3 regions of the Alteromonas sp. CNT1-28 genome follow, and region 1 is predicted to be linked to each of the others. Evidence: predicted binding sites of a transcription regulator. Region 1 holds the regulator's gene; each other region holds the start of a gene.
The links. Region 1 encodes sigma-54, which starts transcription at its own class of promoters, with help from an activator protein. Its sites were predicted from a motif close to GTTGGCACGNNNNTNGNNT; they were not measured.
Positions count from the first base shown of each region.

Region 2: MHN02_RS02310 (flagellar assembly protein T N-terminal domain-containing protein) is a predicted target of sigma-54. The motif match lies at 3,327-3,345, and genes of this name have one in related genera.
Region 3: MHN02_RS14905 (TorF family putative porin) is a predicted target of sigma-54. The motif match lies at 1,914-1,932, and genes of this name have one in related genera.

Region 1 covers NZ_JAKREZ010000006.1:251,187-257,421, reverse strand. The annotation lists gene kdsC (3-deoxy-manno-octulosonate-8-phosphatase KdsC) at 1-142, shown strand, start outside; gene lptC (LPS export ABC transporter periplasmic protein LptC) at 139-717, shown strand; gene lptA (lipopolysaccharide transport periplasmic protein LptA) at 686-1,240, shown strand; gene lptB (LPS export ABC transporter ATP-binding protein) at 1,243-1,968, shown strand; gene MHN02_RS05865 (RNA polymerase factor sigma-54) at 2,042-3,523, shown strand; gene hpf (ribosome hibernation promoting factor) at 3,554-3,841, shown strand; gene ptsN (PTS IIA-like nitrogen regulatory protein PtsN) at 3,855-4,298, shown strand; gene rapZ (RNase adapter RapZ) at 4,383-5,228, shown strand; gene MHN02_RS05845 (HPr family phosphocarrier protein) at 5,228-5,500, shown strand; gene mgtE (magnesium transporter) at 5,675-6,235, shown strand, end outside.
Region 2 covers NZ_JAKREZ010000002.1:139,492-145,726, forward strand. The annotation lists gene MHN02_RS02295 (hypothetical protein) at 205-345, shown strand; gene smrA (DNA endonuclease SmrA) at 515-1,102, opposite strand; gene MHN02_RS21600 (hypothetical protein) at 1,264-1,389, opposite strand; tRNA gene MHN02_RS02305 (tRNA-Arg) at 1,522-1,596, opposite strand; gene MHN02_RS02310 (flagellar assembly protein T N-terminal domain-containing protein) at 2,081-3,262, opposite strand; gene MHN02_RS02315 (LPP20 family lipoprotein) at 3,563-4,048, shown strand; gene flgN (flagellar export chaperone FlgN) at 4,194-4,625, opposite strand; gene flgM (flagellar biosynthesis anti-sigma factor FlgM) at 4,665-4,994, opposite strand; gene flgA (flagellar basal body P-ring formation chaperone FlgA) at 5,097-5,813, opposite strand; gene MHN02_RS02335 (chemotaxis protein CheV) at 6,092-6,235, shown strand, end outside.
Region 3 covers NZ_JAKREZ010000025.1:34,536-40,770, reverse strand. The annotation lists gene betA (choline dehydrogenase) at 1-490, shown strand, start outside; gene MHN02_RS14910 (choline transporter) at 667-1,884, shown strand; gene MHN02_RS14905 (TorF family putative porin) at 2,023-2,745, shown strand; gene rlmF (23S rRNA (adenine(1618)-N(6))-methyltransferase RlmF) at 2,864-3,853, opposite strand; gene soxR (redox-sensitive transcriptional activator SoxR) at 3,860-4,336, opposite strand; gene MHN02_RS14890 (VOC family protein) at 4,443-4,823, shown strand; gene MHN02_RS14885 (M24 family metallopeptidase) at 4,981-6,235, shown strand, end outside.

The sequences.
Region 1 (6,235 bases):
TGCCGATGCCCATCCTTACGTAGCAAAACAAGCAAACTGGATTACGACCCTTCCCGGTGGGTTTGGCGCGGTCCGAGAAATATCGGATACCATTTTGCAGGCCAAAGGGGTAGCAAATGAGATTTTTGGAGCTAGTGTATGAGCCTGTTTGGCTTTAATCGCTTAGGATTAAGTATATCAGCGCTATTTATTCTGGCGATGCTGATGTACATCCCTACGTGGATGGAAGAGCAGCCTGAAACGCAGGGAAATCGTGAAAACGATGCGCTAAAGCCCGCCTACAAAGCAAAAAATCTAACCACTACGCTGTACAATCAAGACGGTGAGTTAAATCACAAAGTATTTGCAGAGTCGATGGAGCATTACGACCAGCTTGGCTTTGTATTGTTTCAGCAACCTAAATACACCCTTTATACAGAAAACGCGTCATCACCATGGGTGGTAACCGCTGATGAAGGTACACTATACAATAACGAGCTAATCCAGCTGGAAAACCAAGTTAATATTGAGAACCAAACTGGCGATGACTTTGTCAGAAGTATATCGACCGAGTACATTCAAATTAATTTAGAAACCAAGCAAATGACATCTGACCAACCCGTTGAAATACTGGGCACCCAATATGTCATTTTAAGTAATGGGTTTAACGCGAATTTACGCACACAAGAATACGAGCTTTTAGATCATGTACAAACCACTTATTCCCCTAGCAACTAGTTTATTGCTTGCCATCGCTAGCGGTGCGGTACACGCCAGTGAAGATGATTTTTCGCAGCCCATAAAAATAGGCTCGAACACCCAGTTTATCGACGGTAAAAATAAAACCGCGTTGTACAAAGACGACGTACTCATAACTCAAGGCTCTTTGGTTATTGAAGCTGACGAAGTGGAAGTAATTGCCACTGACGGTGGTGGTCGTGAAATATTTATTGCTAGAGGAAAGCCTGCAAGCTATTCCCAGCAATTGGAAGACGGCACGCCAGTTTCGGCAAAAGCTAATGAAATACGCTATGAAGTGGTGAACCGAACGATTTCTCTTGCCGGAAACGCAGAGTTGAAACAAGACACCAGTAAAGTACAGGGTGACAACATCACGTTCGATATGATTACCGAGCAATTGCTAGCGACTGGCGGCGCAGGTAAGGATGGTGAGGGTCGAGTGACCACAGTATTCACACCTGAGACCATTCGCAAAACTTCGTCTAAGAAAGACAAAAAAGACAACGAGGGCAATGAATAGCAATGGCAACTTTGAGCGCTAAAAATCTTGCTAAGGCTTACAAGTCAAGACAGGTTGTTCGAGATGTAAGTCTGTCTGTCTCAACGGGTCAAATTGTTGGTCTTCTTGGCCCAAATGGCGCTGGTAAGACCACCACATTCTACATGATTGTTGGTTTAGTGAATCTGGATAAAGGCAAGATTGAAATCGACGACAATGAGCTAACTCATCAGCCCATGCACGAGCGCGCACGCCGCGGAATTGGCTACCTACCGCAGGAAGCCTCTATTTTCAGAAAGCTCACAGTGCATGAAAATATCATGGCCATTTTGCAAACCCGTAAAGATTTAAATTCACAACAGCAAGAAGAAGAAGCTGATGCGCTACTTGATGAATTTAATATTAACCATATACGTAATAGTACGGGGATGAGTTTGTCAGGGGGCGAACGCCGACGCGTTGAGATTGCCCGCGCTCTGGCAGCAAAACCGCAATTTATTTTGTTAGACGAACCATTTGCTGGTGTTGATCCAATATCAGTTAATGATATAAAGAAGATAATACAACATCTTCGCGATAGGGGTATTGGAATCCTTATCACAGACCATAACGTACGAGAGACATTGGATGTTTGTGAAAAGGCGTACATTGTGAGTCATGGCGAGCTTATTGCGCAAGGAACGGCGGAACAGGTTTTAAGTAATCAAAAAGTAAGGGATGTATACCTAGGCGAACAATTCAGGCTATAGTTAATGTAACCGAATTGTCATTTTTCAGTTTCGCTCTGGTATATTCAATTTAGAGCATTTAAATAAGACGTAGATGAAACCATCTTTACAGCTAAAATTTAGCCAACAACTTACCATGACACCACAGCTTCAGCAGGCCATTAAACTGCTGCAGCTTTCTACACTTGATCTTCAACAAGAGATCCAAGAAGCGCTCGATTCTAATCCGCTATTAGAAGTTGAAGAAGGTAACGACGAGCCGCAACTAGAAAAGAACAATATCGACAACGATGACAGCGGCTCTGAGGCCACTGCTTCTGCATCTAGTGACACACTAGAAGCCGGCGATGCACTTGAGAAAAACGATCTTCCCGATGAGCTGCCAATCGACAGCACATGGGACGAATACTATTCTGCTTCATCTTCGCCTGCTCCGGGTCCATCCAATGACGACGAGCAAATCTTCCAAGGTGAGACTACTGAAGATATTCAAGAGCACCTTCTTTGGCAAATGCGCCTTACCCATTTCTCGGATACCGATCGCGCAATCGCTACAGCAATCATCGACTCTATTGACGAGTCAGGTTATTTAACCGTTACCCTTGATGATATTTTAGAAGCGGTTAACGATGATGATATGGAAGAGCCGATTGAAATGGACGAAATAGAATGTGTGCTAAAGCGCATTCAGATGTTCGACCCTATTGGTTCTGGCTCACGCTCTCCACAAGAATGTTTGATGGTGCAATTGCGCCAATTTTCAGAAGACACACCGTGGCTTGCTGAAGCAAAGCAACTAATTGAAGAGTACTCTGACTTACTGAGCAGCAAAGACTATCGTACGCTTATGCGTAAAAGCCGATTGAAAGAAGATCAGCTACGCGAGGCAATGCGTTTACTGCAAACCTTGAATCCTCGCCCAGGTAGTGCTTTAGTTACTAAAGAGCCTGAGTACGTTATTCCTGATGTCTCAGTAACCAAGAAAAATGGCCGTTGGGTGGTTGAGCTGAACCCCGACAGTCTGCCTAAATTAAGCGTAAATCAACAATACGCTGCAATGAGTCGCCGTGCCAAGAATAGTAGCGATTCACAATTCATCCGCTCACACATGCAAGAGGCTAAGTGGTTCATAAAGAGCCTTGAATCTCGTAACGAAACCTTAATGAAGGTTGCAAACTGCATTGTGCAGCAGCAAATGGGCTTTTTTGAGCACGGCCCGGAAATGATGAAACCAATGGTGCTAAATGATGTCGCAGAAATGGTAGATATGCACGAATCCACTATTTCGCGAGTGACAACGCAAAAGTACATGCATACGCCACGTGGAATCTTCGAATTGAAGTATTTCTTCTCAAGCCACGTTGCAACAGAGTCTGGTGGTGAATGTTCATCTACAGCGATTCGTGCATTGATCAAGAAATTAGTGGCCGCTGAAAAGCCTAGCAAGCCGCTAAGTGATAGCAAGATTGCTTCATTGTTGGCCGAACAAGGCATTAAAGTTGCCCGGCGAACAATAGCAAAGTACCGGGAATCGTTGTCGATCCCGCCGTCGAACCAACGCAAAAGCCTTATTTAATCGGGCTTAATAATATAAGGAAGACGAAATATGCAAATCAACCTTACTGGTCATCATGTCGAAATCACCGACTCTTTGCGTAATTATGTCGATACGAAGTTCAGCAAACTTGAACGTCACTTTGATCACATTTCTAATGTGCATGTCATCCTGAACGTTGAAAAATTAAATCAAAAAGCCGAAGCGACCGTTCATTTAAGTGGCGCTGAAGTATTCGCATCCTCAGAAAATACCGACATGTATGCGGCGATTGACAGCATGGTTGATAAACTCGACCGGCAGGTAATCAAGCATAAGGAAAAACTGAAAAAACATTAGTAGTTAATTAAGCATGGATATACAAGCCATCGTAAGTCTGGACCGCACCGAGTGTGCGGTTCAGTGTAATAGTAAAAAGCGAATTCTTGAGATCATCGCTGATATCGCTGCCAAGCAAAACGAGAACATTGATCAGGCAACGGTACTCAACAGTTTGATGGCTCGAGAGCGTATGGGTAGTACAGGCATTGGCAATGGTATCGCCCTGCCCCACGGGCGCCTGCCGGGCCTCGAGAAAGTGATTGCCATTGTTGTAACCAGCACGCCAGCAATTGACTTCGACGCCCTTGACGAGAAACCCGTAGACATCTTTTTTGCGCTACTCGTTCCCGAGGAACAGACCGAAGGACACCTTCAAACGCTGGCCACCGTGGCTGGTAAACTAAGCGACAAAGAAACGATTAAAGCAATACGTCGCGCAACGACAAGCGACGATATTCTATCTGCATTAAGTTAAACATTAAGCGCCTATTAACCGTTTAGTGGGCGCCTAATTCAACAAGGCGTATGTGATAAAACCAGAGTATTAGGGAGAAAGTAGGTGAAGCTGATAATAATCAGTGGTCGTTCGGGGTCTGGTAAGTCTGTCGCACTTCGCGCATTGGAAGATTTAGGTTATTACTGTGTTGATAATATCCCGGTAAACTTACTTCCCACCTTAACCCATACAGTTGTTGACGAGTACGATCAGGTTGCGGTAAGTATCGATGTGAGAAACTTACCTAAAAATCCTGACGATTTGGTAGAAATTCTAGACTACCTGCCTTCTTCGTGGTCGATGACCATTGTTTACATTGACGCGAGCGATGATGTACTGGTTAAGCGTTTTAGCGAAACACGTCGTCTTCACCCTCTCGCCAAGCTTAATAAATCGCTTTCAGAAGCCATTAAAGCCGAGTCTGCCCTACTTGCTCCTATTGCTGAACGCGCAGATTTATATTTAGACACAGATAAGCTTACCATTCACCAACTGGCTGAGTTAATTCGAGAGCGTATCCTGGGTAAGAAAAGCTCACGCCTTGTGCTTGTGTTTGAGTCGTTTGGCTTTAAGCACGGTATTCCTAAAGATGCGGATTACGTTTTTGATGCCCGCTTTTTACCTAACCCCCACTGGGAGCCCGACCTTAAACATCTGACCGGATTAGACGCACCAGTAGAAGTATTTTTGGGGTCGCAGCCTGTAGTGACCAAGTTCATTTGGCAAATTCAGAATTTAATAACGACATGGCTGCCTCATTTAGAGCGCAATAACAGAAGTTACGTAACCGTAGCCATTGGCTGTACTGGTGGCCAACACCGTTCGGTTTATATCGCACAGACCCTGTCGAAAACCTTCAGTGAAATACACCCTGATGTACAAATTCGCCATAGAGAGCTGAATCAGTAATGACTATTCAAAAAACGCTAACTATCGTCAATAAGTTAGGGTTGCATGCAAGAGCGGCGACCCAACTGGTTAAACTGGCTAATCAATTCGACGCTAAAATCATCTTAAAAAAAGGCGATAAAGAAGCAGACGCAAGCAGTGTATTGGGATTAATGATGCTTGAAAGCCATCAAGGTGAACAGGTAGATGTGATTGTGGACGGCAGTGATGCTGTTGATGCACTTGCTGCTATTGAAGAGCTTATTGAGGGCAGATTTAACGAAGACGAATAGTCTTACTTGCCCAATCCATTGACCAATTAATCAACACTTAGCGCAGTTATCTTAAAATCCTGCGCAAAACCTACGCAATTATCATGACAGACTCATCATAATTGCGATATTCTACGCCCACTTAGGCTCTATGGCCTGCATTGTTCATCTTTTAGCTTGTAGGAATAACGCCTTATGGCAGAAGCGCTTGTTTCTAAATACGTACAAACTCAGTTACGCGCACTCAACGCTGCGTTGACCAACGGTCAATTCGTATCTGTACGTAAGCTTCTGCTTGAATTACCGCCTTCAGACGTCGCCCACATTCTTGAATCTAGCCCAAGCAGAACCCGTGACGAATTATGGGAGCTCATTGATGGTGACTTTCACGGCGACATTTTAGAAGAACTGTCTGACGATGTTCGAAACGGTATCATTACAAAAATGCTTCCCGCTAATGTGGTTGACGCACTTGAAGAGATGGATACCGATGACTTAGCAGAGACGCTAAGCAGCCTTCCCGAGCCAGTATTGGCCGATATTCTAGATTCGATGGATGCACAAGATCGCGTGCGCGCAGAGCAAGCGCTGTCTTACGGTGAGGAAACCGCTGGTTTCATCATGAACACCGACACCATCACATTACGTCCAGATGTGACCATTGACGTGGTTCTGCGCTATATCCGCTTAAAAGGTGAGCTACCTGAGAATACGGATACGTTTTACGTGGTAAACCGAACTGACAACCTTGTTGGT
Region 2 (6,235 bases), on a different contig from region 1:
AAATACTGTTTAATAAACGTTCATACCATAAATAGGTGTCAAAGCTTTGGCAAAGTGTCAAAAATCTGATTTTTGCCCTTGTCATCAGTTTGTCACTGATCTATTGTAGTGCAAGCAAGGAATGCAATTAGGTTACAGGAGTTGAGTTAGGGTTGTACCAGTGAAAGGCATGTGCCGGCTGGTTTAAATAATAAGAGACGACCGATGAATCGTTCTTCTAAAGGGTTTGGCTTAACCGGAGTGGCTGTAGCTGTAGTACTGATGTTCGTAACTGCTGTTTTTAGCACATCTGCGAAGTCTGCCGAAGCTCCAACAACGCTAAGTGTGCAGTCTTCAGTTAAGTAGTCTGAAAGAAAAATTCTAACGCCCGTATCAAGTTGCTTGATACGGGCGTTAATCATTAGGGGGTAATAAAAACGTTCAGCATATAGCGCTTCATGAGAAAGCCTAAAAGTTACACCTAAAGACAAGTCCAAAAAGGTAAAGCTGACTCAACTAGTTCTTGCCTCTCATTTTATCCTTTCTTATTTTTTTCTCTGTTAATTAATTTCTGCTGCGGATGCTTTTTCAAAAGCACATATGTAGCACCAAAGCCTCCGTGCATGGGTTGAGCCGTATGGTAGGCAATGACTTCGTCTAGTTCTCTTAGCCAATGGTTAACATAACTTTTTTTCAAAGCGGGAAAGGGTTGGCTATTTTCACCTGTTCCATGTTTTATGAGCAGTGCACGAACCCCGCGTTCGTGACTAGATTTAATGGTGCTATAAATCAGGTCTCGGCTTTGTTCTAAGGTTTTCCCTGAAAGTGTTACGTTGGCCTCTAGAGGGTATTTACCAAGGCGAAGTTTTTTAAAAACGCCGTCTTGAATACCTGGCTGCTGGAAGTGTATGAAATTATCAGGAGGTACCGGCTTCACGCCTTCCATGCTCAGTGGGTTAGCGAGTTTTTCGCGGACGCTTAACTGCCTAGACGCTCGTTTTTGTTTTTCAGCGAGCGCCTTTACAGGATCGTGTAATAAAGCCTTATCATCTGAAGCGATTGGTTTTACATCTTGCATTTCTGCAAAAAACGAATCGATATCGTCGTTTTCAAATTGGCTCATATTAATCCCCGTATAAGCTACTTCTCTATCTTTTATACGCTATTTCAGCCCCGTTGGTCTATGGAGCATAACCGCTTGATATATCACCGGTCGCAACGAATAGCAGCACCGCCGATTGCAGTGTAATTATAAAGTGGGGATTAAATTCCAAAAATCATCGTTTAGTAAATGGCACCAGGTTCCGCTAAAGCTTCAATAGCATCCCATTCTTCTTCAGAAAATGGGCACTGCACAGCTGTTTCGGCACAACTATCAGCGTTATCAGGTGGGGGGAAATCGAAAGTCATAATGCTCTCCTGTTTTGAAGAGTATTACTTAAATTGGCTAAATTACAACCAAAGTATAATGAATTCTTCAATATTACAGGCGACGGTGTGTATAAGCATCTTTACTAAAAAGCAGAACCGTTGCGCAATTAATGGCGTCCCCAGCTGGAATCGAACCAACATCTAAGCCTTAGGAGGGCCTTGTTTTATCCATTAAACTATGGGGACCTAATGCGTAGGGAGTTTTATTATACGTAGTTCGGGAAAATACGAAACCCTTTGTCAACAAGGTGCAGCGCTATGAGAAGAATGTCTCTGTCATTGACGTGAAAGTAATGTGCCCATGGCCCGGTTTTCTAATGCACATAAAAAGCCCTCGTAGATACGAGGGCTCTGGCTATGGTCAGTGTATTTTTAAATATCAAAGTGTACCGCTAGTCTCGTAAATCTAAAGAGCAGTGCATGGGGATTGTTCAATTTGTTAATTTTATATGCCGCTGTTGGACAAAACAGCATGTTTTGTTGAACAAATTCCCTATGATAGTTTGGATTCTAACAAAAACGAATTGAAGTAAAAGATTATAGTTACACTTTATTCAATGCTTGAAGTAATTGATATTCGATACCTTTCCAAAGGCAATTAATTCACTTAGATGACGAAAGTACTATATAAACTGGGAACTCTAAACTGTTTAAGGCAGATCGAGAAAGACTATTTTTTTACTACAAAATCGTGTTCTTGAATGTTTGCGATAATTCCTGCACCTTCGTTTACTACTAGAGACGAATTACCGTAGGCACTACTCACTACAAATTTGCCAGGATATAGCGAGTACTGTAAGTATTTACGGCCACGGTTATCGACAATCTCTTTAGCTTGATAAAGGTATAGTTCATCTTTTTCAGAAATGCCATTGTCTCTGCCTAAAGATACAGAGATTTTATCGCCGGCAACATTAATCACTCTACCTGTCATTGGCTGGCATGCAGTGGCTTCTTTTATGTCTTCAATCGCTTCTGCTATTGTCGCGTTGACAGTTTGCCCATAAAGCGACTGCCAAAATTTTGTCGAAAACTCATCAATATCTTCGAATCTGTCGAATGTCCATTCTCCTTGATTCTGATAAGACTTAGTCAACAACAGGCCTCCATTAATGCCGTCATAGACCTGAATGGTCATAGCAAAGGAGCGTCGAGAAGTACCCTCACGCCACGGTGTAAAAACCGAAGCCTCTTCCCGTGTCACGCTTAAATCATCTATCATGCCCACCAGCACAAATTGAGTATTACTTTGCGCTGAAAGCGTGCGTACATTTTGGTCAGTATATCGACTGTCAAATTTTGCAGTATGTGGCGCGATATAGATAATATCTAGGTTTTCAGTTTTATTTCGCATGGCCTGCGCTAACTGCTGGGTGAATGAAGCATCGAAATTGGGAATATTACCCTGTGTTAGTTGCGCTCTGTTACGTACCCTGAAATGTGTGGTAGCGAAATGTTTTTGGTCATTTTGTGCGGCACACACTTTTCCTCTTGGAAAAATGTCAGCGCGAATACTTACCGTAATCACATCGCCGCTATAAACTTCATCAACTAGTTCCAATTGTTCAACTTCGCCGGTAGAGCGAATGGTCATCTCTTCATTTTTAAGAAGGCCATTTGTAAGCTTGGCGACACTATGAACTGACGCGCCTGCAAAAAGCATGGCTTGCTTAAGTGCCTCTTGGGTAGCCGCATGTCTGGCAGTTTCCTTATCACCATTTCGCACCACAGCCTGTCCTGTAGCCTCGTACCACACGGCATTTGCTTGCCCAACGAAAAATGCAAACAGGCAAATTACCGCCACGACAGCATTTAAAATAGTTACCAGCGTTGTTTTGCTAATATGTCGCACCGCACACCTCTGGAGGTTTTTATCTAACTGCGCTATGCAAAGCGCCCGGTTTATAAAGCGAAGTATGCGAAAAGAGTGCCAGTTGATGTGGTTTCGTCGCCGTTAAATCAATCGGGCGCATATCTTGCACATATCTTGCAACGCGTATCTTGCTAAAGGTTTGTAAAAAGCGTCAGTTTAGATATGTCAAAATCTGCTACCGCGAGTGTGGCGGTATCTCGTAGTAACAAGGCTGCCACCGACGAGAGCAGCGTAACTACACATTTGATTTTATTAATAATGCAATTTGGAAATGAAACTATGTGCTTGAAAAAAATACATAAATCAAAATCGCTGCTGCTGTCTTGCTTTCTTGGTTTAGCAATAAGCACTGGTGGATGCGGCATTATTGATAAACACGTTGAGTGGGAAACAATAGAACCAGAAAGCTATCCCGTGCTCAAGGCGGTAGGCTATGCGCCAATTTCTTCTCAGCATGGCGAAAGCGACAGCATGAAGCTTATAATGGCGATGAAAGCGTCAAAATTAGATGCATACCGAGAGCTAACTGAACAAGTCTATGGTAAAAAAATTGAAGGCAATCAGTCTCTGTCTCATTTGGTTATAGATAGCGAAACATTGCGAGCATCTGTAGAGGGGGTCATTAGAGGCGCTGAAGTCGTAAAAGCCTATCCGGTAGGTGAAGATACATACGTCACCGAACTCGCTTTAGATATGCAGCAGGTTTACGATATATATCTGTCGACCGCAAAACCGCGCCGAGTAAAGGATGTTAAGTATTATTAAACGTTAGTGAAAGGGGGGGGGCGCAAGTGGCTGTATCGTGAAGTCTTAAAACATGCGCAAATTCACAGAGATATAATTTACTTTTACCGGTTAAGGCTTAATGGTTAAAGCTCGCTGACTGGGGTTTACTGAAATCGCAAAAAAATTAGGCGCTCACTCCCGACCCTAAAGTCCCGCCTTTCGGCTTTCCTTTTTTGTCATAGGTGAGCGATTCTTTGGCACGCACTTCCATCATCAAGTTACGTAAGTGTGTGAGGCGTAGCTGTCCTTGCTCTACGGCTTTTTGATTGACCTGCGTGCGGTATTTGCAATCGTCCAGAAGTTTCTTTGCATTAGCCATTAATGCTTCATCTTCTTCTGACATTGAGCCTTGATTGCTAATTGTGCGCTCAATGCTTCCATCGAGAGCCTGAATAGACGTTAACAGTGCTGTCTTTTCGTCTAATAAGTTCATTAAAGATTCTGCGTCTCGCGAACTGATAAGTTGCAATTCTTTTTCAAGCAATACGGCAAGTGAAGACAGTTGCTCCACTTGCTTTATTAGTGCTTGTGTCAATTGGCTTGCTTGTTCAGTCACGTTAGCTCTCTTCTGGTTAGTTACGAGTTTTGTCGCTCACTATTTAGCGCCAAAAATCTCACCTTCTAGTTTTGCAATCTTGTTGGCAAGCACTTCAGGATTAACTTTATACTCGCCACTTTGAATCGCTCGCTTAAGGCGATCGACTTTATCTTGGTTCACAGGCGCTTCCGAACCTTTCTTCTGAACCTGGTTGAGCTGTTGAGCAGATTGCGTCAACGATACAGAATCCTGACGCGGAACTGATGCGGTTTGCGCAGCCTGTGTTGATGCCTGCTGTGGAGATTGCTGCGTTTGGTTTTGCTGCGCAACCTTTCCATTATCAACGGGTGTTTTCGGTAACCCATTGTTTATATTGTTAATTGCCATAATTAGTCCTCACTACTTTTTCGCCTCTGTAAAGTGTATCGGCCTTTTGGCTAATTTCTTTAGCTAAATTGTGAACAAAAAAGTAGATATTCGCTGCCTCGTTTATAAGTGTATCACGACTTCTTCAGGGCTTGCGACTCTTGCTATCACCGCCTTTTGGCTACTGGCATTAATTACCTTAATATTGTCACCAACAACACCGTCTTGCTGAGCGATTCCGGCTGTTTTCACTTCCATACCTGCTACCTCAGCAGTTATGGTAATTCTGTCGCCTTTGCACACAAAGCATAGCATATTTGACTGTATAGCTTGTCCGTCAGTCACTCGGCGTTTTATTCTAGCCCCAATAAGTGCTTCTAGCTCAGTAAATGCGGTATGGCGCAATCGTCTTACATCAACTTTTGCCAGAGAGAGATTCGATGATGTTAGTACGGTTCCTGGACTTATTGCTCCTTGAGTGACAACAATTTCTTTGGTACGCGTTACTTGCCCGCTGGTAAAAAGGTACCATTCATTATTTCTACAGCTCACTCTAACTGATATATACGATTGGCTCAGCGCTTCTTGCGACGCATTGTATTCGAACCCAGTTGGGCAGTCAGGAATATTTATCCTATCGTCTATCTTCACAATAGACACATCAATGCTAGTATCCTGCGTATTATCAGCAAGTTGAGTTATTAGGTATTGTTTTGCGCCTTCTTCAACCTGTTTGTGATTGGTTTGTGTCGCCAAGCAGTTCATAGAAAGCACACTGAAAACGGTCAATGACAGTAATCGTGTGAATGTAAGGCGCGTTTTGGCGTTCATATTTTTCATCATGACTTTTCGTGTTCAGTTTACAAGTTATTGACTATGCTTAATACGGCCGGTTTGCTTAGTGCAAATAAATAACAGCCAAAGTAAATCCATAAGGTTTACAAGCACGAGCGTCAACGCAGGATCATTGATTAAGTTAAGGTATAAACCCTTACTAAAGACTGAAAAATGCTATTTAGTGTCATTTTTCTGTCGTTTGACCTGCAAAAATTTAGTGATATTGTCTATCTTTATCATAAGAGGCAATGATCATGCCCAGTATTACTTAGAGGTGACCTATGTCGGGGATTTTAGATTCAGTAAACCAGCGCACGCAGCTTGTTGGGCAGAATCGCTTAGAGTTGCTGCTGTTTAGACTGAACGGCCGCCAACGCTTTGGAATTAACGTTTTTAAAGTGCGGGAAGTGCTTCAGTGTCCTCCG
Region 3 (6,235 bases), on a different contig from region 1:
TAAAAGTAGAGGTAGCGTAACCCTTCAGTCGGCTAACCCGACGGTTCCGCCTAAAATTTTGTTTAACTATTTGCAGCATCCAGATGATATCGAAGGGTTTAGAGCATGCGTAAGACTTACACGAGAAATCATCGCACAGTCAGCATTCGACGACTTCAGAGACGGCGAAATTCAGCCTGGCGAGCACATTCAGACGGATGAAGAAATAGACGCTTTTGTGCGTGAAGCCGTTGAGAGCGCTTACCATCCATCATGCTCTTGCAAAATGGGTGAAGATGAGATGGCAGTGGTAGATTCTCAAACCAATGTTCATGGCATTGAAGGATTGCGAGTGGTGGATTCTTCTATCTTCCCCACAATTCCAAACGGAAACCTAAATGCGCCTACCATCATGGTGGCGGAAAAGGCGGCAGACATCATTCTGGGTAAACCCGCTTTGCCACCACAAAATGTGCCCGTGGATATTCACCCGCATTGGCAAACAGAGTAACGCTAAATTTTTAAACTATCTCGCACCAGTGTGCTTGTTGTTAAAACAAGCGCACCTTCCACAGTGCCTACATGCCGCCTTTAATATAAGGCTTTAATGTGTAGTTGGGTGGACTGTTTAATAACGAAAAAAAGGAAAAAACATGTTTCATTTTTATCAATATTGGGAGGGTGATAATGACAGTATGGCTTAGTGCAGGCATTATTTTCACTCTACTTTCTGTAGCCTATATTTTGTTTAAATGGGGCAACATGAAAGTGGTCGGCGTAACGCCAGTTAGAACCTTTACCTTTATTGCTATTCTCTTTACCTCAGGTTTGGACGTGGGCCTTATTATGTTCCCGCTCACTGAATTTGCTGGTTATGCTGACATAAGCGCAAGTCCTGAATATGCCTTCACCAATCCGCTCGCCATTGAGTTTGGGTTCTGGGGATTCTTAATTTGGGGATTCTACTTTCTTACTTGTTTTTATTTCTGCGTAATCGAACCGAAAGTAAAGTTCTTCGAGCTTCCCGTTGTTAAGTTCGTAAACAACGTTGTAATCATCGGAACCTGTGCTTTCACGGCGTTTCTACTGCTGTCTAACCTTCCATGGTATTTACCGTCGATAGGCGACGGAGAATCTGTCGTGCCTGCGTTCTACCTGATTGTGTTTGCAGCCATTGCTTTTGCCGTATATTCGAGCACTAGCATTAAATACGTGCGTATTTTAAGCCTTACAACCACATGGGTATTCATCGCACTCATTGTTGGCATGTGGGCGGCAGCATTTGTATTTGGCGAAAGTGAGATAACGGCTTATTTTACCAACCTAGGTCTTATTGGTGGGTACTTTGCGAACATCGATAACTTCGTATTACCCATTAATGAGTATCACGAGTTCTATCTATTCTGGTGGTTCAGCTGGAGTATCATGATTGGTCAGTTTACGTCTCGTTTCGTGGGCGGTCTTAAAACTTATCAAGTCATGTTGGCTATGATGGTCATTCCATCTATTCCCATTGCGGCTTGGTTTTCAGTACTGTACCACTATCACAGTGCAGGTATTCCTACTGAGGGGATAACCAATTTAGCCATGGTGTGTGTGGGTGTCGTCTTTGTGATCAACTCACTTGATTCACTGATTAGACTTTACACAGATAATCTAAACATGACCGTTGAACGCATCGGTAAAGGCAATTACATTGCTCTCAATATCGTGGCGCTTTCGCTACTCACGCTGCTGTTCAAACTAGACTTCTTGCAAATTCAGTGGGTGGGTGCGTTAGTTATCGCTATCTTCTTTAGCTGCTTTGCTTTCATTCTAAGTCAGAAGTTTAAATCGGTGACGGCCATCAAAACATCGCCGAAAGAAAACAAAATCGACTTTACCAAGATAGAAAATCTCAACTAATTAAATCAATCACTTCTTACCTCATTAACATTGGCTCACTTTTAGCCAATGGGGGTAAGTGTTGCCCGAAACCGGCGTAAAAGCGCATTAACTAGGAAGCGGGCCAAATAAAACAACGATAAAAACAGGTATTTAACAATGAAAAAATTGAATTCTTTTTTTACATCCGCGCATATTTTCACAGTGGCTATTGTCGCAGCGTTATATTCTTCAGCTTCATTCGCTGATTGGAGCGCCAATATCTCTGCGGTTTCAGATTATACCTTCAACGGCGTTAGCCAAACGCAAAACGACCCTGCACTACAAGGCGGTGTTGATAAAGCATTTGATAACGGCACTTATGCAGGCACGTGGGCATCAAATGTAGATTTTGGTGGCGATACAAACCTTGAATGGGATTTTTACGTGGGTCGTTACCAAATGCTAACCGAAACGGTGAGTTTGGACTACGGCATCGCTTATTACTCTTATCACGGTGGCGATGATTCAAGTGATGGCAATTACCCAGAGGTGTATACCAAGTTTGGTTATGCCAGTGACTACGGTAGCTCAGAACTAAACTTCTGGTACACGTGGGATTACTTTGGAACAGGCGCAAAACACGCTATCGCAATGATTGCTCATACCTTTGAACTCGCACCCAACCATCATTTACGTGCAAGCTTTGACGTATCTAACTCACTAGACAGTGACAAGTGGCTGTGGAATGGTGATGACACCTCTTTCTACCACTACCGTTTGGCTTACCAAACGAGTTATGAAGGGTTCGATTTCGAAATTGCTGCTGAAAACACAAATCTTGATTTTGATACCGCCGATGAGCGCATTGTGTTTGGTGTGTCAAAAACCTTCAGCTTCTAAACGTTGAATTGGAAGGTGGTTCTTCAGAACAAGAACCACTTTCCTTAGCAAATGCTATGCGTGCTCGCACTACGCTGCTTCAACTGTACTCGGTCAATTTAACTTAGCGATACGACGGTTAAAAAGTCCACGCAACAAAACGACTCAATTTACTTCCCTGTCCCATATCAATCACTTTACACTGCGCAGCACCGTAATAATCAATACTGGTTTTAATTGGTTTCAAATGGGCACTCTTCGACACCAAGCAGGTGAACCATTCTACATTGTCTTTTACAGAGACACTCTCTTTAACCATGCGCTGAATAAAGGCAAGTTCACCGCCTTCGCACCACAGTTCATTCGCTTGGCCCGCAAAATTCAAGTTTGCGTCCTTACCTTGGTAAGCGGCATTTTTACCTTGTAGCTTGGATGTACGATGCCCAAAACCTTGCTCACGATTATCGGTGAACTTCGCACCACTTCGTTTCTGTTTATTACGGGTTAAATTAGATGTCTTCCTTCGCGTGCCTGACAGTGCCTCTTGCGCAGACTTATGAAACGGAGGATTGCACATAGTAAACGTAAATCGTTCATTTGCTTCAATCACGCCGTTGAAAATACTTGCTCTATTCGCTTGTTTACGCACTTGGAATTTATGGGCTAACACACTATTTTTACTAGCAATAGCTTTAGCACTTTTTACTGCGACGTCGTCAACATCACTCCCTACGAACGACCAGTCATAGGATGTAACGCCGATAATAGGATAGATAGCATTTGCGCCCACGCCTATATCAAGCCCACGAACGTTTTGATCTTTCCCCAGTTGACTCTGCTCACCATGCGCACTGCTGCTCGTTGATTTTAATAAATCAGCAATACCGTGGATATAATCTGCTCTTCCAGGTACTGGGGGGCATAAGTAGCCATCAGGAATATCCCAATATTCAAGGCGGTAGTAGTGATGAAGTAAGGCCGCATTAAGCACCTTCACCGCTTTTGGGCTGGTGAAATCTATACTGGTATTGCCGCTTTTAGCACGAACGAGAAAAGACTTGAGCGCTGGGTATGTCTGGCACAGCGTATCCATAGGATAGCCGTTCTTGTGAAGATTTTTTGGGTGCATGAAGCGCTACTTTTTGTGTGAAACTAAGAACTGGGATTGCACGTTTTCATCGAGCAACTGGGCACCGCTACCTTGGGCTGCCACTTTATCGTCGGTATTGTAAAGCCTACAGCGGTCTAATGACAAACACCCACAGCCAATACAGCCTTCTAACGACGTCTTCAAACTGGTCAGCGCTGCAATTTTTGCTTCGATATGCTGATTAAACACCGTGCTTAATTTTGCCCAATCAGCTTGTGTTGGCGTTCTGTTGTCTGGAAGTGTAGACAACAGACTCTTTATCTCAGCAAGGGAATACCCCATATTTTGCGCAATCAAAATAAAGGAAACTCTGCGAATGACTGAGCGAGGAAATGCTCTATTTCCGCCATTTGTGCGCACAGAAGGAATTAGTCCTTCGTTGGCATAATAGCGAATTAATGAAACAGCATTACCAGTACGTTTAGCAATAAAGCCAATGCTTACCATAGGTTCTGGTGCCATAACGCCCCTTTTCCAATTTCGAAATAGCGGTAAAAAAACGCTTGATCTAAAGTTAGCTTTAGATATTAAGCTGTTTTTCGTTGATTATCTACACAAGGAAAAACACATGACAACTGCATACTTAGAGCACGCGAATATCACCGTTGAAAACCCAGATGAGCTAGCCAGCTTACTTTGTACGCTATTTGGTTGGAAAGTACGGTGGAGCGGCGGCGCCAAAAATGACGGCTACACGGTGCACGTAGGAAACGATAAAGACTACCTAGCCCTTTACAGACCTAAAGCTATCAATGATATTGAAAGCGATTATAAAACCCTCGCCAATATCAACCATATCGGTATTGTTGTGCCTAATTTAGACGAAACAGAGCAGCGGGTTCTGGCACTAAATTTCAATACTTTTAGCCATGGCGATTATGAACCAGGTAGACGCTTTTATTTCATGGCTCAGCAAAACATAGAGATTGAAGTCGTTTCATATAATTAGGGCTATCAGGTGATACGCCTAGCTGAACTTTCAAATTTAGTGTTAGATTAACGTTACCCCACTCGTGCGCGTTTTACTTTGTATTTGTGTTTGCTAGGTTTGTTTACTAAAAATGAACGCGCACTGTGGTCATTTTAATAATAGACAGGAAACATGGATGAGAAAGTTACTAGCGATAAGTTTAGGTTTAGTAATGTTGTCCCTATCGGCAAACGCATGGGCGAATAACATTCTTAGTATGAAACAGCGAAGCGAGCTGATTGATAAGATCACCGTTGAACGCTTCAACTCTGTGCTGCCCCAAATTATGGAGCGTGAAGGCATCGACATGTGGGTGCTTATGTCCCGGGAATACAACGAAGATCCCGTTTTAAAAACCATGTTACCTTCTACTTGGATTTCCGCACGACGTCATACCATGTTAGTCATTTATAACCCCGGCAATGGTCAACCGCTAGAACGTTTGGCCGTTGCAAGATATGCGGTAGGGTCACTATTTAAAAAAGCGTGGGATAAGGAAGCACAACCCGACCAGTGGGAGGCATTGAAACACATTATCGAAGCCCGGAATCCCGCTAAAATTGCCATTAATACGTCTGATTCATTTGCGCTCGCTGATGGCATGACCTCTACCGAACACGATAAATTCATGGCCGTACTTCCTGAAGCGCTGAAAAGCCGCGTTGTAAGTGGCGAAAGACTCTCAATCGGTTGGCTGGAAACGCGCAGTGACCTTGAAATGCAATATTATCCGGTACTTACTCAAATTGGTCATTCACTAATAGCAACGGCATTTTCAAATGAAGTTATAACCCCTAACGTGACAACTACAGACGATGTGGTATGGTGGCTGCGTGATCAAACGCGCGCTTTAGGGCTGACCAACTGGTTTCATCCTACTGTCTCAATTCAACGTAAAGACAGTGAAGTCTTCGACCAAATTACCGCGTTTAGCAAGCGTCCTGGTGAAAACATCATTCGGCCGGGCGATCTCATTCATGTCGATTTCGGCATTACTTACCTTCGACTTAATACTGATCAACAGCAGCATGCTTACGTGTTAAAGCCTGGTGAAAAAGACGCGCCAGCTTCACTTAAGGAAGCACTTAAATCTGGAAACCAGTTGCAGGACATTCTGACCGGTAATTTTAAAGTAGGCAGAACAGGTAACACTATTTTGAGTATGTCGCGACAGCAGGCTATCGAACAAGGCATTACACCCGCTATTTACACCCACCCGCTTGGTTTTCATGGGCACGCGGCAGGTCCAACGATAGGAATGTGGGATGCACAGGAAGGAGTACCAGTTCAAGGTGACTATCCAGTGTTTGCACAAACGGCTTATTCGATAGAACTCAATGCAGCAAGCTTTATTAAAGAGTGGAACAAAGAAATTAGAATTATGCTGGAAG